Regions from separate parts of the Herbiconiux aconitum genome, predicted to be linked through region 1. Evidence: riboswitches for the same ligand, from Rfam matches in the RefSeq annotation. Region 1 holds a riboswitch; the other holds the start of a gene.
What was found. Region 1 has a riboswitch for thiamine pyrophosphate ahead of thiM (hydroxyethylthiazole kinase). Riboswitches for the same ligand answer to the same signal wherever they lie in the genome.
Positions count from the first base shown of each region.

Region 2: it holds a riboswitch for thiamine pyrophosphate, as region 1 does, so the genes downstream of both, N1027_RS10955 (ECF transporter S component) here and thiM (hydroxyethylthiazole kinase) in region 1, are expected to answer to the same signal.

Region 1 covers NZ_JANLCM010000001.1:410,226-417,884, forward strand. Annotated here, with positions in the region: gene N1027_RS01830 (DUF952 domain-containing protein) at 1-185, opposite strand, end outside; gene N1027_RS01835 (TetR/AcrR family transcriptional regulator) at 245-811, shown strand; gene rplL (50S ribosomal protein L7/L12) at 864-1,247, opposite strand; gene rplJ (50S ribosomal protein L10) at 1,296-1,811, opposite strand; gene N1027_RS01850 (hypothetical protein) at 2,116-2,337, opposite strand; gene N1027_RS01855 (hypothetical protein) at 2,343-2,507, opposite strand; gene N1027_RS01860 (sensor histidine kinase) at 2,625-4,112, opposite strand; gene N1027_RS01865 (response regulator transcription factor) at 4,109-4,876, opposite strand; TPP riboswitch at 4,960-5,052, shown strand; gene thiM (hydroxyethylthiazole kinase) at 5,035-5,841, shown strand; gene thiE (thiamine phosphate synthase) at 5,838-6,575, shown strand; gene N1027_RS01875 (bifunctional hydroxymethylpyrimidine kinase/phosphomethylpyrimidine kinase) at 6,572-7,659, shown strand, end outside.
Region 2 covers NZ_JANLCM010000001.1:2,307,031-2,314,689, reverse strand. Annotated here, with positions in the region: gene N1027_RS10965 (energy-coupling factor transporter transmembrane component T family protein) at 1-228, opposite strand, end outside; gene N1027_RS10960 (ABC transporter ATP-binding protein) at 225-1,856, opposite strand; gene N1027_RS10955 (ECF transporter S component) at 1,860-2,480, opposite strand; TPP riboswitch at 2,562-2,672, opposite strand; gene N1027_RS20135 (DUF559 domain-containing protein) at 2,819-3,742, shown strand; gene N1027_RS10945 (hypothetical protein) at 3,814-4,188, opposite strand; gene glgX (glycogen debranching protein GlgX) at 4,304-6,505, shown strand; gene treY (malto-oligosyltrehalose synthase) at 6,540-7,659, shown strand, end outside.

The DNA of each region.
Region 1 (7,659 bases):
AGCAGCAGCGAGAAGCGGATGTCGGCGTAGAACTCATCGAGCACCCCGCGCACGCCGTCGAGGGCGACCGCGTGCACGAACCCCGCCTCGTCGAGGCTCACACCGCGCGTGGAGACCTCGTACTCCCCCAGGTTGCGTGCCGATTCCCAGTCGTCGACGATGGCGACGTGTGCGATCAGGGCCATGCGAGCCTCCTTTAATGACACTAGATAGTATCATTTACCCTGAACAGCGGGGAGGCCGGATGGCGAAGCGCGGCAGACCGACCGCCTACGAGCGCGCAGTGCGGCGGGAACGCATCCTCGACGCCGCCGTCGCAACCTTCGCGGGGCGCGGCTTCGGCGCCGCCAGCCTCGACGAGATCGCGGCCGCCGCCGGAGTCACGAAGCGCACCCTCTACACCGACGTGGGCGACAAGGCGGCGTTGTTCGCTGCGGCCGTCGAGCGAGAGCACGACCACATCCGAGCGGTGGCGACGGATGCCGGCTCCCTGATCGACGTGGCGACCGAGATGGTCATGGTGCTGCACTCCGACTCCGCGGTCGCCCTGCACCGGTCGGTGATCGCCGAGGCGCGGCGCTTCCCCGATCTGGCGCAGACCTTCTATGCCAGCGGACCACTGCACTCGATCGACCTCTTGGCAAGCTACCTACCGCCCGGCGGCGACACGCCCACCCGTGCGGCGGCTCTCTACTCCGTGCTGCTCGGCGAGCCCCACCGCCGCCGCCTGCTCGACCTCACCCCGGCCCCCACCCGCTCCGAGGCGGCCGCCCACGCATCCGCCTCCCTGGCGCTCCTCGCGAGGAGTTAACGACGGATGCCCCAAGCCAGTGGCCCGGGGCATCCGTTGGAAGGAGAGAAGACTACTTCAGGGTGACGGTGGCGCCAGCCTCTTCGAGCTGAGCCTTGGCCTTGTCAGCGGCCTCCTTGGTCGCGCCTTCGAGCACGGCCTTGGGGGCGCCGTCAACGAGAGCCTTCGCCTCACCGAGGCCGAGGCTGGTGAGTGCGCGCACCTCCTTGATGACCTGGATCTTCTTCTCGCCGGCCGACTCGAGGATGACGTCGAAAGCGGTCTGCTCCTCGACCTCCTCGGCAGCGGCGGCCGGGCCGGCAACGCCGGCGACGGCGACGGGGGCAGCCGCGGTGACCTCGAAGGTCTCCTCGAATGCCTTGACGAACTCGCTCAGCTCGATGAGCGTGAGCTCCTTGAATGCGTCAAGCAGTTCCTCGGTGGAAAGCTTTGCCATGATGTTCTCCTTGTTTGGTAGTTAGTTCAACCGCTCACGAGCCTGCGCTCAGGAAGCGGACTCCTGCTTCTCACGCAGCGCATCGACCGTGCGAACGGCCTTCGACAGCGGGGCGTTGAAGAGATATGCGGCACCGAACAGCGAAGCCTTGAAGGCACCGGCGAGCTTCGCCAGCAGAACTTCACGGGATTCGAGGTCGGCGAGCTTGGTGACCTCGGCGGCGGTCAGAGGGTTACCGTCGAAGTAACCGCCCTTCACGACCAGCAGAGGGTTTGCCTTGGCAAAGTCACGCAGCGACTTGGCGACGGCCACGGGGTCTCCGTGAACGAACGCGATCGCGGACGGACCGGCGAGCTCGTCGTCGAACGACGAGATGCCGGCGTTGTTCGCCGCGATCTTGGTCAGCGTGTTCTTTACCACGGCGTATGACGCGTGCTCACGGATGGAGCCGCGCAGCTGCTTGAGCTGTGCGACCGTGAGACCGCGATACTCGGTCAGCAGAACGGCGGTCGAGCTCTGGAAAAGTTCCGTGAGCTCGGCTACCGAGGCTTCCTTGTTCGCCATGGCGCTCCTAGTAGTAGTCAGTTTCAGCCGGGACGACTGCTGTACGGAGGCTCACAAGCTGTTCAGACAAACAGAAAAGCTCCGGCACAGGGCCGGAGCGAGGAGAAGCAGGAGACCTGCTCGAACTAACTACGTGCACCTGCGCGGGTCTTCGTTCTCACGAGACTTCGATCGATGGTTGCTTTCGCGCACATCGATGACCAGCGGTCTTTGGCTTCGTACAGAGTAAGCGACCCGCGCATCCAGTGCAAATCGGATGCGCGGGTCGCTGTGATCAGCGTTTCCTGATCAGCGTTTCTTGCCTCTATTCGTCTCCGGCGATCCACCGCGCCATGCGGGCGAGGTCGTGGTCGTCGGATTCGATGCCCGCGTCGGCGAAGCGCTCCCGCAGGAGGTCGACGAGCTCGGGCTCGGAGGCATCCCCGGCGTCGGCTTTCACCTGCGCCATGATGCCCTCGGCCTTCTCGACGACGGACGCGTCGTCGCTGCCGACCATGATGGGTTCGCTCTGCTCGTCATCGGGCATGAGGGTCAGACTTTCCGGTTGCCCGAGACGGCTCGCACGATGAAGACGATCACCGCGAAGACCAGGAGGATCAGACCGATCCAGAGCAGGAAGTTCAGGGTCTGCACGAAGCCTCCCGTGAACAAGAGGATCACGGCTATGACGGCAATGACGATCAGCAGGATGTTCATGTAGGGGTTCCATACCTTTCGGGACTCGGGCTTATGGCCCTCAGCCAAAATGGCCTGCTCTTCAACGTACCCCGATCGCGGCAGAAACGGACTCGGCTCATTTCTCGGCGCGACGCGTCAGCCGGTCGCCCGCAGCGGGATCGCCACCGTGAACACCGTCTCGCCCGGCTCGCTGCGCACGCTCACGCTGCCGCCGTGCGCATCCACCACCGCCTCGACGATCGCGAGGCCCAACCCGGTGCTGCCCGCGTGCCGTGAGCGCGAGGCGTCGCCGCGCACGAAGCGCTCGAACAGTGTCGGCAGCAGTTCAGGGGCGATACCCGGTCCGTCGTCGGCCACGGTGACGAGGGCGACGGATGCCTCCTCCCGCGCATCCGCGGTCACGCTCACCCGCACAGTGGTGCCGGCCGGCGTGTGCACCCGTGCGTTGGCGAGCAGGTTGGTGAACACCTGGTGCAGCCGCGGGGCGTCGCCGGAGACGAGAACGGGCTCCTCGGGCAGGTCGAGGTCCCAGACGTGGTCGGGGCCGGCGACGTGGGCATCACTCACGGCGTCGACGAGCACGATCGACAGGTCGACCTCGGTGAGATCGAGTTCGGGCTTGGCATCCAGGCGTGCGAGCAACAGCAGGTCTTCGACTAAGGTCGTCATCCTGGTCGCCTCCGACTCGATGCGGCCGAGCGAGTGCGAGACCTCGTCGGGCAGCTCCGGCGCCGTGCGGCGGGTGAGTTCAGCGTAACCCCGGATCGAGGCGAGCGGCGTGCGGAGCTCGTGGCTCGCATCGGCCACGAACTGGCGCACCTTGTTCTCGCTGTGCTGACGGGAGGTGAGGGCGCTCGCGACGTGTTCGAGCATCCGGTTGAAGGCGAGACCGACCCGGCCCACCTCGGATCTCGGGTCGGTGTCGGAGGCCGGCACCCGTTCGGCGAGCGCGACGTCTCCGCGGTCGAGTGGGAGTTCGGCCACGCGCGACGCCGTCGCAGTGACGCGGTCGAGCGGACGCAGGGCGAGCCGGATGACGAGGAAGCCCGCGACTCCGGCGAGCGCCATGGCGCCGGCGGTGACCAGCACGATCACGATCACGAGTTGCGAGACGGTGCTGTTGACGTCGGCCAACGGCAGGCCGGTCACCACGATGTCGCCGGCTGCGGTGACGGTACGCCCCTCCACCCGATAGGCGCCGAGACCGTCGATGGTGACGCTCTGCGGATCAGGGGCTTCGACGCTGGCTCCCCCGCCGTCGGCCGGCACGAGCTGGGTCACCGCCGACCCGGGAACCCCGTCGAGCGCGGCGAGTTGCGCCGTGGTCAACGGCTGCAGCTGACCGGTGTCGTCGAGCACGTAGCCGTTGGTGGCGACTCCGGCCGAGACCACTGCCACCACGGTTCCTGAGGCCTGCCCGAGCGAGATTCCCGGCTGTGGTCCGGTGGGCTGCGCCTGGGTGGTGATCGAGAAGACTGTTCGGTCGGAGGCCTCCTGCACCTGCGAATCGAGCCGGTCGAGCAGGAAGCCGTTGAGCGCGATGGTGCTGACGACGCCGATCACGAGCCCCGCCAGGGCGATCAGGCCGAGCACGCTCAGGATCAGCGTGCGGCGAATGGTCACAGCGCGGGTTTCAGCAGGTAGCCTGCGCCGCGGACCGTGTGGATCATCGCCGGACGACCGGCATCCACCTTCTTGCGCAGGTAGGAGATGTAGATCTCCACCACGCTCGATTTGCCTCCGAAGTCGTAGCTCCAGACCCGGTCGAGGATCTGCGCCTTGCTCAGCACCCGGCGCGGGTTGCGCATGAGGAAGCGCAGCAGTTCGAACTCGGTGGCGGTGAGCTCGATGGGATCGCCGTCGCGGAAGACCTCATGGCTGTCTTCGTTGAGCTCGAGGTCGCCGACCGTCACGACCGGGTCGTCGGCGTCGGCCACGACGAGGGTCGAGCGACGGATGAGGCCGCGCAGGCGCGCGACCAGTTCCTCGAGGCTGAACGGCTTGGTGACGTAGTCGTCTCCGCCGGCGGTGAGGCCGGCGATCCGGTCGTCGAGGGCATCCTTCGCGGTGAGGAAGAGAACGGGGGTCTCGTGACCGTCGGCGCGCACCCGGTTGAGCACCTGAAGGCCGTCGATGTCGGGCAGCATCACGTCGAGCACGATGACGTCGGGGCGGAACTCGCGGGCGATCGTGATGGCCTGGCGGCCCTCGCTCGCGGTCTTGACCTCCCAGCCCTCGTAGCGGAGAGCCATCGAGAGCAGATCGGTGAGGGTGTTCTCGTCGTCGACCACGAGCGCACGCACCGGAGTGCCGTCAGCGCGGCGGAGTTTCGGCTGCTTGGCTCCGCTGGAAGAACTGCCGGAGATGAGAGATCTGTCGATGGTCACAGTTCCAGTATTGACAGTTTCCTATGAGGCACCTATGTGATGCCGTTAAGCGCCCTGTGAATACGCGCGCTGCTAGCCTCGTCGGTAGTGACACGGGGTGCCCTTCGCGGGCTGAGATGAAACCCGTCGAACCTGATCTAGTTCGTACTAGCGAAGGGATGTCGCGAATGAGCATTCGCACGCCAGTCCACCCGTCCGACCTCCTCGCCACCCTGCGCGAGCGCGAACCGCTGGTGCAGTGCATCACCAATGCGGTGGTGACCGGATTCACCGCCAACGCGCTGCTCGCGATCGGGGCCTCGGCCGCGATGTGCGACATCCCGGGCGAGGCCGGCCCGTTCGCGCGCATCGCCTCGGGGCTCCTGGTGAACCTGGGCACCCCGACCGACGAACAGCGTGACGCCGCCCGCGAGGCGGTCGCGGCCGCTCGCCAGGAGGGCACGCCCTGGGTGCTCGACCCGGTGGCGGTCGGGGCGCTGCCGATCCGCACGGCGCTGGCGCACGAGCTGCTGGAATTCCGGCCGGCCATCGTGCGGGGCAACGCGTCGGAGATCATCGCGCTCTCGGGCGCCGGATCGGGCGGACGGGGCGTCGACGCGGTCGACACGGCCGAAGACGCCCTCGAAGCCGGCAGCGCGATTGCCCGCCGCACCGGCGGCGTGGTCGCGATCTCCGGACCGGTCGACATCGTCACCGACGGATTCGGCTGGGTGCGGGTGGCGAACGGCCATGCGATGCTCACGAGAATGACGGGCGGCGGATGCGCGCTCGGCGCCGTCATGGCGGCTTTCCTGGCGGCGGCATCGCCGTTCGATGCCGCCGTGGCGGCCTCCAGCGTCTACGGCATCGCCGCCGAGCACGCGGCGGCGACTGCCGCCGGGCCGGGGAGCTTCGCGGTCGGGCTGCTGGACGCGCTGGCCGCGGTGACTCCGGCCGAGGTCGCGGCCGAAGCGCGGCTCTCGTGAGCGTGCGCCCGGGCGGCGCAGTAGTCGTATCCGGCGCATCCGGCGATTCCGGCGCATCCGATCGTTCGGTCGGAATGCGCCTCGCGCTGGGCGTCTACCTCGTGACCGACACCGCGATGGCCGGGCGCCACGGCCTCGGACTCGCCGCGGTGGTCGACGCCGCCGTCGCCGGCGGCGCGACCACGGTGCAGCTGCGCGATCACGACGCCAGCCCCGCCGCGTTGCTGGCCGCAGCGGTCGAACTCGCCGCCGTGATCGACGGGCGGGCCCTCTTCCTCATCGACGACCGCGTCGACGTGGTGCTCGCCGCGCGGCTCGCCGGCGCGCGGGTCGACGGCGTGCACCTCGGCCAGAGCGACCTGCCGGTGTCGGCGGCGCGCACCCTCCTCGGTCCGGATGCCGTCATCGGCCTCACCGCGAACACCCCCGCCCACCTCACCGCGGTCGCCGCCCTGCCCGAGGGCACGGTCGACTACTTGGGAGTCGGCGTCATCCGCCCCACCACGACGAAGCCCGACCATCCGGAGCCCCTCGGCATCCACGGATTCGCCGCTCTGGCCGCCGCGTCGTCGCTGCCCTGCGTCGCGATCGGCGGGATCGTCGAGGCGGATGTGCCGGGGCTGGTCGCCGCAGGGGCGGCCGGTGTGGCCGTGGTGTCGGCGATCTGCGCGTCGCCCGATCCGCGGGCCGCCGCTGCGCGCTTCGCGGAACTCCGGAACGAGGGCGCGCGATGACGGGCGACGGGATCGGGGCAGCCTTCCCGTCCGGGTCCGCATCGGTGTCCAGGTCTGCATCCGCCTCCGCGGCGATCCCGCGGGTGCTGAGCATCGCGGGCACCGATCCGACGGGTGGCGCCGGCCTCCAGGCCGACCTGAAATCGATCGCCGCGCTGGGCGGATACGGGATGGCCGTGGTCACCGCGCTGGTGGCCCAGAACACGCGGGGCGTGAGGTCGGTGCACGTTCCGCCGGCGGCATTCCTGCGCGAACAGCTCGATGCGGTGAGCGACGACGTCGAGATCGACGCGGTGAAGATCGGGATGCTCGCGAACGCCGAGCTCGCGGGGGTCGTGTCGGAGTGGCTGGCTGCCGTGCGTCCGCCGCTCGTGGTGCTCGATCCGGTGATCGTCGCCACCAGCGGCGACCGGCTGCTCACCCCCGACGGCGAAGAGATCGTACGGCGGCTCTGCAGCCAGGCCGATCTCGTCTCACCCAACCTCGCCGAGCTCGGCGTGCTCGTGGGTGCGCCGGCGGCACGCGATTGGGCGGGCGCGCTCCTCCAGGGTGAGCACCTCGCGCGCTCGTCGGGCGCCACCGTGCTCGTCAAGGGCGGCCACCTCGCGGGCCCGTCCGCTCCGGATGCGCTGGTCTGGGTTCGCGACGGCGCGGTCCACCAGCACGAGGTGGCGGGCGAGCGGATCGAGACCCGCAACACGCACGGCACCGGATGCTCCCTCTCGTCGGCGATGGCAACGCTCGGTGCACGCCTCGGGTCGGCCGCCGATGCACCTGCCGACGACGGCGTGGCCGGCGACGCTCCGGCCGGTGGCTCAGCGGGCCGAGGCAGCGCCGCTGATCGCCACCTCGCCGACGGCGCACGATGGCTGCCGGCCTTGCGCGAGGCGAAGACGTGGCTGTCCGGCGCCCTTCGCGCGGCCGATGCACTGCAGGTCGGCCGCGGCAACGGCCCGATCGACCACTCGCACGCCACCCGCCGCGCCCTGGCCGTCCAGCGCGCACACGCATCCGACGACTCCGAAGGGCCGCTCAGCGCCGCGCTCTGGCGCGAGACCGCCGCCGCGCGCGCGGCGATCGACTC
Region 2 (7,659 bases), 1.9 Mb from region 1:
GGCGAGCGGCGCTGCGATCCAGATCGCGAACGTGCGACGGAAGAAGGCGCGCGGGCCGAGACCCGCCCACACGAAGAGCACGCTCTCCAGCGCGAGCGCCACAGCCGCCGAGACCCAGTCGATGGTGACCAGCAGGATGGCGCTGAGCACGAGCGAGGCGGCGAGCTTCGCGACGGGGTTGATCGAATGGATGCGCCGGGTACCTCGGGGCGGGGCGAGAACGGTCATGAGCGGGTCGCCTCGGCTGAGGTCGCGCGGTGCCGCGTGCCCACGACGATCTCCTGATCGGCCAGGGCTTCGACGAAGGCGCGGTCGTGGGTCACCGCCACGACGGCGGTTCCGCGATCGAGCTGCTCGGCGAGCAGGCGAACGAGTTCGGCCCAGGTGCGGGAGTCCTGCCCGAAGGTCGGTTCGTCGAGCACGAGGACGCGCGGCCGGGCCACCAGGGCCGAGGCGACCGAGAGCCGCCGCTTCTCCCCACCGGAAAGGGTGAAGGGATTGGCGTTCAGCAGCCGGTCGAGCCTCAGTCGGCTCGCCACCTCGGCGACGCGCGCGGAGATCTCGTCGGGCACGAGCTTCAGCGTCGCGAGTGAGATCTCCAGTTCGGCGCGCACGCTGCCGGTGACGAATTGGTGTTCGGGATCTTGGAAAACCATCCCGATGCGCGTGAGCAGGTCGCGAGAGCGCCAGGCGATCGGCGAGGTGGACGGCGCATGCATGCCGCGCCGGGTATGTGTTCCGTCGGCGAGTGCGGCGGATGCTTCGAGCACACCTCCGGCGGGCGGGATGAGGCCGGCCACCGTGAGTGCGAGAGTCGTCTTGCCTGCTCCGTTCGGGCCGGTAATGGCGGTGGCTTCCCCGGCGCGGAGTTCGAGGTCGATCCCCTGAGCCACCGTGACACCGGCGACCCGTGCCACGTCGAGTCCGCGCGCCGTCAGCAGGACGGGCTTGCGGGCATCCGATCCCCCGCCGACCGCAGTGGGGCGCACGGCCGATGCCGCACCGTGCTCAGCCGCATGCTCGGATCGGGATGGCCGGCGCACGCGCGCCGGGCGGGCTGGTCGACCCGCGAGCGGATCGCGACCCGGCACCCAGACGCCATCGCGGGCGAGCTCGTCGCCGCGCTGTCCCAGCACGGTCGCGGGGTCGCCGTCGGCGAGCACTCCCCCGCCGGGCGCCAGCACCACCACCCGGTCCACCACGTCGAGCCAGATGTCGACGCGATGCTCGATCACCACGAAGGTGGCTGCCGACCGGCGCACCAGGTCGGCGACCGCATCCCGCACCTCCACCACGCCGTCGGGGTCGAGGTTCGCCGTCGGCTCGTCCAGCAGGATCACCCCCGGCTGCATCGCCACGACGCCGGCAAGCGCCACGCGCTGCTTCTGGCCCCCGGAGAGTTCCGAGGTCGAGCGGTCGAGCGGCAGGTCGAGTCCGACCGCGCCGAGCGCTCGGTCGACCCGCTGCCAGATCTCGGGGCGGGGCACGCCGAGGTTCTCGCATCCGAAGGCCACGTCGTCGCCCACGCGGGCGAGCACGATCTGTGAATCGGGGTCTTGCGCCACCAGGCCCACTCGACCGCGGGTGTGGCGCGGGTCGTGGCCGGCGACCTCGAGGGTGCCCTCTTCTTCGCCTTCGTCGGCGCCGCCCAGCACACCCGCGAAGGCTTGGATCAGCGTCGACTTACCGGCCCCGGATGCGCCGAGCAGCAGCACACGCTCGCCCGGCTCGATCACGAGGTCGAGTCCCCGAACCGCCCACGAGGAGCGCCCTGCATGCCGCCAGCCCCAGCCCGCGGCCCGAAAGCCTGCGGGAAGGGGCTGCACCGGTGTCGCCGGTTCGTGGCTCCGCGGCATCCGCTACGCCCTCGCCGTCACCTCACGCCCGGAGGCGAAGCGGTTGAGCGCGCCGGTTCGGGCGAGAGCCCGCACCACCACCCAGGAGAGCAGACCCGCGATCACGGCGCCGCCGATGACCGCGCAGACGACGTAGATCGTCTTGAAGTCCATGCCGTTTCCGGCATACCAGAGGATCGAGTCGTTGATGCCCATGGCGAGTCCCGCTCCGGCGCCGGCGAGGATGGCGACGTAGACGCGGTAGTTCGCGTAGAGGAAGATCGCGAACACGATCTCGGCGCCGAGCCCCTGCACGATGCCCGACACGAGGGTGAGCACGCCCCACTGGGTGCCCACGAGAGCCGAGACCACGGCCGCCACGAGTTCGGTGAAGACAGCGGCACCGGGTTTGCGGATGATGAGCCCGCCGAGCACACCCGCGAACAGCCAGAAGCCGTACACGAGCGACTGCGCGCCGGGGAGGAGCGCTTCGAGGGGAGCGCTGACAGGGGTGTAGGTGAGGTTCCAGACCCAGAAGATGAGTCCGGAGGCGACGCCGATGACGCTGGCGACGACGATGTCGACGACCCGCCAGCGGTAGCTGACGCGGGTGCGCCGTGCGGCTTGAGCTGTGGTGGTGTGCACTTTTCGTGCCCTTTCATTCAGTGGAAGGGGCACGGGCGGGCACGTCGTAGGTGCTGTCCGCTTTCGCGGACGGCCACCACGCCGAAACCCAGAGATGCCTCCCTGCGCTGGCATGATCCAGATCAGGTTCGACGGTCGAAGGTTGAGAACCTTCCTCTCAGCCCGGCTCACCGGACTCCCGTGTGCCCCCAGTATAGGCCCGCCCCGCCTCGCGCGACTCGTCCCAAACGGGGCAGAATTCGCCGAACGTGCCCAGTTAGGGACGAGTCGCCCGCCCCCGGGAGAGTGGAGCTGTGGATAACTCAGGATGGAGGGGGCGGGCACAGGAGGATGGGTGGGTGCCTCGCAAAGATCCGCTTCCCGAGCCTCTTCGGCGGTCACCGTTCGCGCTGGCGCAGGCGCTCGACCTCGGCGTGGGAACCGACCGGCTACGCGGCGACGATCTGGCACGTCCGTTCCGCGGAGTGCGCGTCGCACGAGGCGGCCCGCTGTCCCTCGTTCAGCATTGCCATGCTTACGCACGGCGGATGCGCGACATCGAGTTCTTCTCGCACCTCACCGCTGCGGAGCTGTGGGGCGTGCCGCTGCCGACCGAGTGGCGTGACGGTGCCGACATCCACGTCTCCACTGTCGGCCAACGACGTGCGGCTAAGGCTCGCGGCGTCATCGGGCATCAGATCTCCGACGAGCTCCTCGTGGTTGCGACGCGGTACGGGCTGCCCCTCTCCGACCCGTCCACAACGTGGTGTCACTTGGCGAGTTCCCTGTCGGACGACGATCTCGTAGCGGCCGGTGATCATCTCGTCCTCACCCCGGCGCGACAGGTGCCTCGCGACCCTCGCCCGTACTGCACGGTCCAGGAACTGGCAGAACGAGTCGCCGCATTCCGGGGGCGCGGCAGTGTGCGCGCCCGGCGAGTTGTCGCGCAGGTGCGCGACGGTGCCGAATCACGCCGGGAGACCCTGGTGCGATTGCGCCTGCTCGCCGCGGGCTTACCCGAACCCGAGATCGGCATCAACGTGTTCGACGCATCCGGAACCTGGATCGCCCGCGTCGACATGATCTACCCCGCGTGGAAGGTGATCGTCGAGTACGACGGCGACCAGCACAGAACCAGCACACGTCAGTATGAACGCGACATCCGTCGCCTCGACGACCTGCACGAGGCGGGCAATCGTGTCGTGCGCATCCGCAACTCCACCCTTGCCCTCGCGCCCACCCTCGTGCGTCACGCCCTCCGCGCCGCTGGCGCACCTGTGTGACTCGTCCCTAACTGGCCCAAGACGCGTGAAACTGCCCACTTAGGGACGAGTGGGAGGGGACGAGCGGTGGGTTACTTCTTGAGGGCCCGGATGACTCGGGCCAGGGACCAACCCGCGGTGACGATGACGGGGATGGAGACCGCGAGGAGGGAGATGAGGTTGGGCTGGAACTTGGCCTCGCCCGCCGTGGTGACGTAGGCACCGATGGGGATCGACACGCCGCCGCCCCCGAAACCCTCGCCGTTGGCATCGCCCGCGCCGAGCTTGTCCGACGACGCGACGGTGGCTCCCGGGGAGGATGCGGTGCCGTTGCCGCCACCGAAACCCGACCAGACGAGGGCCACGGGCACGATGGTCGCTCCGTCGATCGTGACCGGATCGCCGTAGGCAGCTCCGACTCCGATGGTGCGGGTCGCGTCGGTGAGAGTCTCCACAAGGTTCGCCATGGATCAACGGTACCGCGATCGTCGTCGCCGGGATAGGCCCCGAGATCCAGTCCGCACCCCATGGGCCGGATGGCGATTCCGGGTAGCGTGGGCTCAGACCCCGACAGGAGAACACATGCAATCGTGGCCAGGATCGGCCTACCCCCTCGGCGCCACCTACGACGGGAGCGGCACCAACTTCGCCCTCTTCAGCGAGGCCGCCGAGAAAGTGGAGCTCTGCCTCTTCGACGAAGACGGCACCGAGACCCGCATCGAACTCGCCGAGGTGGATGCCTACGTCTGGCACGCCTATCTCCCCCAGGTGCAGCCGGGTCAGCGGTACGGCTACCGCGTGCACGGCGCCTACGACCCGGAGAAGGGGTGGCGCGCCAACCCCAACAAGCTCCTCCTCGACCCGTACGCCAAGGCGACGAGCGGCGAGATCGATTGGGACCAGTCGCTCTTCTCCTACACCTTCGGCGACCCGGATTCCCAGAACGACCAGGATTCCGCCGGTCACATGACCTACGGCGTGGTGATCAACCCGTTCTTCGACTGGTCGGGTGACCGCAAGCTGCGCATCCCCTACAACGAGAGCGTCATCTACGAGGCCCACGTGAAGGGGCTGACCGAGCTGCACCCCGCCGTGCCCGAGGAGCAGCGGGGCACGTATGCCGGTGTCGCGCATCCGGCCGTCATCGCCCACCTGAACAAGCTCGGCGTCACGGCCATCGAGCTGATGCCCGTTCACCAGTTCGTGAACGACAGCGTGTTGATCGACAAGGGCTTGAACAACTACTGGGGTTACAACACGATCGGCTTCTTCGCCCCGCACAACTCCTACTCCGCCACGGGAGACCGCGGCCAGCAGGTGCAGGAGTTCAAGGGCATGGTGAAGGCCCTGCACGCGGCCGGGATCGAAGTGATCCTCGACGTGGTCTACAACCACACCGCCGAGGGCAATCACCTAGGGCCGACCCTGTCGTTCCGCGGAATCGACAATGCCGCCTACTACCGCCTGGTGGAAGACGACCTGCGGTACTACATGGACTACACCGGCACCGGCAACACCCTGAACGTGCGGCACCCGCATTCGCTGCAGCTCATCATGGACTCGCTGCGTTACTGGGTGACCGAGATGCACGTCGACGGCTTCCGCTTCGACCTCGCGTCAGCACTCGCCCGCGAGTTCTACGACGTCGACCGGCTCTCGACCTTCTTCGAGCTCGTGCAGCAAGACCCGGTGGTGTCTCAGGTGAAGCTGATCGCCGAGCCGTGGGATGTCGGGCCCGGCGGCTACCAGGTGGGCAACTTCCCGCCGCAGTGGACAGAGTGGAACGGCAAGTACCGCGACACCGTGCGCGACTTCTGGCGCGGCGAACCCAGCACCCTGGGCGAATTCGCGAACCGTTTCACCGGCTCGGCCGACCTCTACGAGCACTCGGGCCGGCGACCGGTCGCCAGCATCAACTTCGTCACTGCGCACGACGGATTCACCCTGCGCGACCTCGTCTCCTACAACGAGAAGCACAACGACGCCAACGGTGAAGACAACAACGACGGCGAATCGCACAACCGCTCCTGGAACAGTGGAGCCGAAGGGCCGACCGACGACGCGAAGGTGCTGGGCCTGCGCGCCCGCCAGCAGCGCAACTTCATCGCGACCCTCCTCCTCAGTCAGGGCGTTCCGATGCTGCTGCACGGCGACGAGCTCGGCCGAACGCAGCAGGGCAACAACAACACCTACGCGCAGGACTCCGAGCTGACCTGGATCCACTGGGACTCCGAGGACCAGCCGCTGATCGAGTTCACCGCGGCGGTCGCCCGGCTGCGGAAGGAGCATCCGACCTTCCGTCGCAGCCGCTTCTTCGACGGCCGGCCGGTCAAGCGCGGAAAGGGCGAACCGCTGCCCGACATCGTCTGGCTCGACTCCGACGCGAGCGAGATGCAGCCCGAGGACTGGGACTCGAGTCTCTCGCGATCCGTCGGTGTCTTCCTCAACGGCCAGGGCATCCGCGCGCGCGATCTGCGCGGCAACCCGCTCTCCGACGTGCACTTCCTGATCTACTTCAACGCCCACGACGAGGAGCAGGAGTTCACGCTCCCCAGCGCCGAGTATTCGGATTGCTGGGACGTCGTGATCGACACCGCGGGCGAGGCCGCCGACTCGCAGGTCTTCACAGCCTCCGCTCCGATGACCGTCGAGGCGCGCTCGATGGTAGTGCTGCGCGTGCATCAGGAACCGGAGACCGAGCCCGACCACTCGGTGGCGGCTTCGCTCACGGCGCAGGCCGACTCCTCGGGCCAGATCGCTCCCCCGATCCCGTTCGTCGCCTGAGCAGTAACCGGCAGAAGCAGAAGAAGGACTCCGGATGCGCACGCCCCGCTCCACCTATCGGTTCCAGATCACTCCCGAATTCACGCTGTGGGATGCGGCGCGCATCGTGCCGTACCTCTCGCGCCTCGGCGTCGATTGGGTCTACCTCTCCCCTGTGTTGCAAGCTGAGGCAGGCTCTCAGCACGGCTACGACGTGACCGACCACTCGCGCGTCGACGAGTCGCGCGGCGGCGCGGACGGACTGCACGCCCTCTCGGAGGCGGCACACGCTGCCGGGATGGGAGTGCTGGTCGACATCGTGCCGAACCACGTCGGCGTCGCGACGCCCGCGGCGAACCCGTGGTGGTGGGATCTGCTGACCTTCGGTGAGAGGTCGCGCTATGCCGAGGCGTTCGACGTGGACTGGGCCGCGGGCGGCGGGCGCATCCGCATCCCGGTGCTCGGCGACGACTCGCTCGACGCCCTGCGGATCGAGGCCGACGGGCCCCACGGCGCATCCGTTCTCGCCTACTACGACCATCTCTACCCGATCGCTCCGGGCACGGCCGACGACGGGGCCGACGCCCGCACAGTGCACGATCGGCAGAACTACGAGCTGATGAACTGGCGACGCGAGAGTGCGGAGCTGAACTACCGGCGCTTCTTCGCGGTGTCGTCGCTCGCGGCCATCCGGGTCGAGGAGCCGTGGGTGTTCGACGAGTCGCACGCCGAGATCGGGCGCTGGTTCCGGGAGGGGCTCGTCGACGGGCTGCGGGTCGATCATCCTGACGGGCTCGCCGATCCGGGCGGCTACCTTGATCGGCTGGCGACGTTGACCGACGGGGCGTACGTGCTGGTGGAGAAGATCCTCGAGGGCGCGGAGCCGCTCCCGCCCGCCTGGAGCACCGCGGGCACGACGGGCTATGACGCCCTGGCGGGCATCGACCGCGTCTTGATCGACCCCGCCGGCGCCGCCACCCTCGTTGCAGGCGAGACCACCCACGACGTGCGCTCCGCCTGGAACGACCTCATCCACGGCACCAAGCGGGGCATCGCCGACGGCATCCTGCGCGCCGAAGTGCTGCGCCTCACCCGCGACATCGAGCGGAGCGGTGGCCTCGACCTGCAGGCTGGCGCGAACATCCCGAGCCCAACGGATGTCGCGGACGCGGTCG